Regions from separate parts of the Vibrio sp. R10-SG-ISO4 genome, predicted to be linked through region 2. Evidence: riboswitches for the same ligand, from Rfam matches in the RefSeq annotation. Region 2 holds a riboswitch; the other holds the start of a gene.
The links. A riboswitch is a leader RNA that binds a small molecule or an ion and turns the genes downstream of it on or off. The one in region 2 is predicted to bind lysine.
Positions count from the first base shown of each region.

Region 1 (3,311 bases), on a different contig from region 2:
GAAAAGATCGCTGTTCAAGACCAAAAACTAGTCGAACTCAATAAAGAAAATGAGTTATATAGTTTACTTCAAACGATACCAGGCATAGGGCCTATGACAGCTTCGTGTTGCTTGTCTTCCGTCGGAGACCCTAAAGACTTTGCTAATGGGCGAAACTTTGCAGCATGGATAGGGTTAGTACCGTTTCAATATACAACGGGAGGAAAGTCGCGATTGTTGGGTATATCGAAGCGGGGAAACAAAGAACTGAGAGAATTATTTATCCATGCGGCTAGAGCTGTCATGTGGAGGGATAGCTCTGCGGAGCATTACTTCGGGTCATGGCTTATTGATTTGAAGTGTCGAAAACCATTCAACGTTGCTGTTGTTGCATTGGCTAATAAACTGGCTCGCATAGCATGGTCAGTTATGAACTCTCACAAAGCGTTCGAAGTAAAAGCATAACCAAAATTTGCATATGATAAATCAAGATGACAAAACGGTTAGACCACCAGATTGAAGACCTGAGGGGCAGAACAGCATTGAAAGTGCTTTCTCATTTATGAGGACAATCTGGCGCGGATCTCATCGTAGAGCTGGGACTAATGAAAGTCTCAAAAAGACTCTGAATACATTAGCGCAAACCAACTCTGTTTTTTTGACTTTTCACTTGCAAAACGGGGCGTACCATACATTCTGCCCCAAACCGCCTTAGTGCTATTACTCAGCAACGAGTTACGCTGCGGAGTTTGCGATACGTGAAGTTATGGCAGACACCAGAACAGCGCTGCACGGAATCTCCCATTTCCAATCAAAAACGATGCCCTTACCCAGAAAATATCACCTGAGTTGTTATGCAAATTCACAACCGGACAGAAGTTTATTGGAGTAGCATCCCATAGTGTTGCTTTCAGGAACTCCTTCGTACCCAAAAACGTAAAAGGCCACCGTTTGTAGCGGTGGCCTGTTTGCTCTGAACTAGAAGGAAACGCGCATCATGTAAATGTCTAATTCACTATTGCGGTACACGCTCATTCTCCTTGAGTAGATATTTTTAGTTTGTTGATACTGCTAACTTTACACCCAGACCAGCAAACATTGTTCCGACAGCACGATCTAACCAGATGCTGAGTTTTTTACTGCTTCTAACTCGTTCAGAAATCTTGTCTGCCGCAAGAACATATGCAGCTTCCACAACGATAGCAACCGCAATAACAAGTAACCCGAGATAGAACAACTGGAATGATACAGAGCCTGCGTCTTCACGAACAAACTGTGGTAGAAACGCCATAAAGAAAATAGCTACTTTAGGGTTTAGAATGTCGATTAGTACCCCTTGCTTAAATGCTTCAAATGCTGTTTCTTTGCTCTGATTTGAGCCATCGGCATTTAACTCAAATCCAGATGATCTAAATGACTGATAAGCAAGATATATCAGATAAGCCGCACCAACATACTTAACAATGCTAAATGCTAGTGCAGAAGAGACTAAAATAGCAGATAAGCCAATGGAAGCAGCAAACACATGGAAAAGCGCTCCGGTACATACACCAATAGCCGATGCTAAGCCTACCTTTTTTCCATTGCTAATTGTCTTCGTCAGGATGTACAGCAGATCAGGCCCCGGAGCGACATTTAGAGCAAAAGCGGTTGTTAGAAACAATAACCAAAAGTTAAAATCAGACATTCTTACCTCAATATATATTATGGAGGCTACTAGAACAGCGATGCAGGATGCAAAGCTTTGGGGGGACACATATAAACTGGCTCACCATCCATCTGTAGCGCTCCATAGAAAACGTGTTTTTGTCATCCTAACGAGTTTACTATGGCAGTGCTGTACCTATTCGATACAACCCCAGCACTACGGGGTGACGCCCGTGGCACTTCGGCATTGACTCCTTTCACTCAGGGTCAATGGTTGTCAACCTAAACTGAGCTACTGATAGGTAATGCGCCTCTACATTGCTGCACTGATTTTCGCCAATACAGCTTTGCAAATGAAGATAAACTATAAGCTAGAATGATTGCAAATATTTTTTGCGTCGCTTAAACCTCCCAACGGAGCTCTGGGAAAATCAATTCGGGCCGAACGAGATTCTGCATACTTTGTGGCGAATTCTGCATATAGAGAATCTAACAATGTAGATCGCAGGTGGAAGATTATGTCCAATTCCGCGCAGACAGACCATCACTGACAACGGTGGTCTTTGACGTTTTGGGGTACGAAAAGTTATCCGTAATAACCTAAATTAGCAAAGCAGCTAGCAGTGTGATCACTGCTAGCAGAAAGAATTACTAACTCATTCATACTCTGTATCTTTCACAAAATCCCGATCAATATTTCGTTATTGTAAGTGCACTAATATTACAAATTATCCTTAATTTGCAAAGTCTCTCATATGCTCTAGTTTGAAAATTCTACTAAGAGTTAAGGTAATCTCAGATAAAAGAGTTTAAAAACAATAAGTTAAAATAAAATTTAAGAGAGCTATTGAACTGAACCAAGACCCTTTACAACCATTAAATAGTACGATCTGTTTGTATTATTAAATTATTTGAACTTGTCCGCAGTTTAACAAAGCCGATGCGATTCAGACCACATTCCAAGGGCGAATCGGTTTTCTCGCCCTCTTGTGTGTTGCTAACCTTCCCTCATACTCAAATACCCTACGAAAGAGATACCAATGAAAAAGTCACCAATTGCATTTATTTTAGGTTCATTACTATTCGCAAGCGCGACAACGAGCCACGCAAGCACAGAACAAGTTACCCAACCGACAGCAGTTATGGTTGATCAAGGTGTTGCTGTTGCTTCTGCACAAGAGGTGCTGGAGCTGCGCGAGAGCATCAACAACGCGCAAGATGGCGATGTGATTAGCATCAAACCAGGTCGCTATGCCGATTTAGGTCGTGTGACGTTATCTGCGAACAACGTCAAGATTGTCGCTCAAGAGCCTGGAACTGCCATTTTTAACGGTTCAACTCAGTTCTTGATTAAGGGTGACAATAACCTAATTGAGAGCTTAGTCTTCACTGAAGGTGGCGCAACGCTAAGCACTGAAAGTCATGATGCAAACATCATGGGCGTGTTTGGTATCTTTGGTAAAAACAACACCTTAAATAACTCTGTTATCTACAAGTTCAACGATTACGAATACGTAGCGGATGAGAAAGGAAAATACCCTAACATCCGTTGGATCACTGTTGGCGGCGAAAACAACAAGATTACCAACAATACTTTTGAAGGTAAGTACAAGCGCGGCGCGATGCTTGTTGTGGCAACATCAGACAAGTTAGAGAAAACTCTGATCGAAGGTAACATCTTTAAA
Region 1 covers NZ_JCBDHJ010000008.1:64,640-67,950, forward strand. Annotated here, with positions in the region: gene AC6R03_RS04125 (IS110 family RNA-guided transposase) at 1-444, shown strand, start outside; gene AC6R03_RS04130 (LysE family translocator) at 1,034-1,666, opposite strand; lysine riboswitch at 1,754-1,950, opposite strand; gene AC6R03_RS04135 (polysaccharide lyase 6 family protein) at 2,667-3,311, shown strand, end outside.
Region 1: it holds a riboswitch for lysine, as region 2 does, so the genes downstream of both, AC6R03_RS04130 (LysE family translocator) here and lysC (lysine-sensitive aspartokinase 3) in region 2, are expected to answer to the same signal.

Region 2 (3,311 bases):
TCTACCTAGCTGGTTCCAAGTCGACGAGCGTCCCCATGTATTGCGTGGTCTAGCGTCAAGCCCGTTTGATAGCGAAGGCGTTGCTACGCAAGATAGACAAATTATCACTGACGGCGTGTTATCCACTTACCTATTGACCAGCTATGCGGCGCGTAAAATGTCGATGACGCCAACCGGTCATGCGGGTGGCATCCACAACTGGTACGTGCAATCCACAGGGCAAGATTTTGAGCAAATGCTTAAGGCGCTGGACACCGGCTTTTTGGTTACAGAAGTGATGGGGCAGGGTGTGAATATCGTGACGGGCGATTACTCGCGCGGCGCAGCCGGTTTTTGGGTTGAGAATGGTCAAATCCAATTCCCCGTCTCTGAGGTGACCATCGCAGGCAATCTCAAGCAGATGTTCAACCAAATAGTGGCTGTCGGCAGTGATGTGGAAACCCGTTCGCAGATTCAAACCGGTTCTATCTTGCTTGAGTCAATGAAAGTGGCGGGCGAATAAGCCTCACTATTTGACTTAGCGATGCTTCAGCGACGAAACACGAGAGTGCTTCGTCGCTGATGTGTATTTATAGTGCTGTTAGCGCTCAAACAGCTCGACATGCAACTTCTGAATCGCTTGTTTGGCTTCTGATTCACGCAGTAAGAAACAGAGGTTGTGCTGGCTAGCGCCGTAACAAATCATTCGTAAGTTAAAGTCTTCAAGTGTACCAAATACTTGTTTTGCATAACCTTTGCTCTCGCTCATGTTGTTACCAATCAAGGCGACGACGGAGAGGTTGTGTTCCACTTTCACACTGCACAGCTCTTCAAGCTCTTCACGCGCAGCTTGAGGTAACGATGGCGCACCGCCAGAGGTACCTGTTTGATCAAGCGTTAATGAGACACTGATTTCAGAGGTGGTGATCAAATCGACCGAGACCTTATGCTTGGCCAAGATCTCAAACACTTTGGCTAGAAAGCCGTAAGCATGGAACATTTTCGCGCTGCGCAGCGTCACCATGGTTTGGTTGTTACGTAGGGCTAGGGCGCGAAACAGCGGTGAGCTTTCCACTTGATGACGAATCCAAGTACCGCCTTGCTCTGGCGCTTTAGAGGAACCGACAAACACCGGAATATCATGGCGCAGAGCAGGGACTAGGGTCGAAGGGTGCAGGATCTTGGCGCCAAAATTCGCCATCTCTGACGCTTCGCTGAAGCTAATTTCTGCAATCGGTGCCGCATTCGGGGCAATACGCGGGTCTGTGGTGTAGATTCCCGGTACATCAGTCCAAATTTCTAAGCCAGAGGCTTGCACTGCCTCGGCAATCAAAGCCGCACTGTAATCACTGCCACCACGGCCAAGGGTAGTGGTGTTGCCTTCTTCATCGGAACCAATAAAGCCCTGTGTCACCACAACGTGCTCGCGGCACAGTGGCAGCAAGGTGTCACTGGCAAGCTCTCGAATGGCGGCAAGATCCGGTTCTGCGCGGCCAAAGTGGCTGTCAGTGCGCAGTACATCACGAATATCAAAGCGTACCGCGTTGATGCCGCGCTCAATCATTAGTTGGGTTAAAATGTGGGTCGACATCAGTTCACCACACGCAACAAGGTGATCAGTCAACTTATTGCTGGCTTGAATCGAGGCCGCTTCCGCAAGACTGGTGACCGTATCAAGCAGACTGTACACTTCACTCGCCGCATGGGTTGGATCATTGAGTTGATTAAGAATCGCATCATGAATCTCAGCGAGCTGAGTCAGAATATCGCTGCGTTGCTGCTGATCTTGTACGCCGTTCGCCAGCGCGACCAATAGATTTGTTACCCCTGAACAGGCACTGCTGACCACCAGTTTTGTCTCTGGATTGTTCTCAACGACCGCCGCACAACGGCTCATCGCTTCAAAGTTTGCAACACTTGTCCCACCAAATTTAGCAACGTTAAAATTGCTCACGGCATTTCTCCCACAACTTCCTGAATATTGAGTCTTTCCTTTGCGTGAGGTGAGGATGAGCGAGAGTAGAGGTAGGTATGGAGTACGACCTCAGAAGCTCATCACCAGACAGCGCTGATGACAGTTGATGGGACTCAACCCAAGTCAACCGACAGACTTAAACCACAATATAAGCCTACCTCGGCACTACTCCCCCTCAGAATGTTGTTTTGGAATTGTGGCTCCACAACATGCCTACCTGGGTAGTGCTCCTCTTCTGCAAAAAGCATAATTGTTTGTACAACAGGGTGACGAATTGTCTTGCCACCGCTTTCGCATTGAACGTGTTTATCCTCTTAATGTCAATGCGAAATTTACGGGTTAAAGACGATAGGTTCGGTTTGTGAGACTGGTATGACCTGTCGACTTTTTGCGCATTGCTGCGCTGGATGAATTCGATTATGGTGAAGAGATAACAACAAGAACACCCTCATGATTCAAAAGGAGTTGCCAATGACTTACCAAAGTTTTATCCCCCCTCGCCGTATTTTGATGGGCCCTGGTCCATCCGATATTTCCCCACAGGTACTGCAAGCTTTGAGCCGCCCGACGGTGGGCCACCTTGACCCGCTTTTTATCCAGATGATGGACGAACTCAAGCAGCTGCTTAAATACGCCTTTCAGACCAACAATGAGTTTACGATTGCTGTCTCGGCACCAGGCAGTGCAGGTATGGAGACCTGCTTTGTTAACTTGATTGAGCCGGGGGACAAAGTCATCGTCTGCCGAAATGGCGTGTTTGGCGAGCGCATGCGAGAAAACGTGGTGCGCTGCGGCGGTGAAGCGGTGCTGGTCGATGATGACTGGGGAACGCCGGTCTCGGTAGAGAAAGTTCGTGATGCGTTGCAGGCGCATCCTGATACCAAGCTCCTCGCGTTTGTCCATGCAGAAACGTCGACAGGGGCATGCAGTGATGCGAAGACGCTGGGCGCGCTTGCTAAAGAGTTCAATGTGTTGTCGATCGTCGATGCGGTGACGTCATTGGGTGGCGTGCCACTCAAAGTCGATGAGTGGCAACTTGATGCGGTCTACTCGGGCAGTCAAAAGTGCCTCTCTTGTACGCCGGGCCTCTCTCCTGTGACCTTCTCCAGTGCAGCGATTGAGAAAATCACCGCCCGTCAAACCCCGGTGCAAAGTTGGTTTTTAGACCAAAGTTTGGTACTCGGTTACTGGAGTGGAGAGGGCAAGCGTAGTTACCACCACACAGCGCCCGTCAACAGTCTCTATGCACTGCATGAAGCTTTGCTGATGCTCAAAAATGAAGGGTTAGAAAACGCGTGGCGTCGCCATCAGCAGATGCACAACAAGCTCAAGACCGGCTTATTGGCGCTCGGCTTTG
Region 2 covers NZ_JCBDHJ010000001.1:103,754-107,064, reverse strand. Annotated here, with positions in the region: gene pmbA (metalloprotease PmbA) at 1-502, shown strand, start outside; gene lysC (lysine-sensitive aspartokinase 3) at 581-1,933, opposite strand; lysine riboswitch at 2,020-2,197, opposite strand; gene AC6R03_RS00450 (pyridoxal-phosphate-dependent aminotransferase family protein) at 2,426-3,311, shown strand, end outside.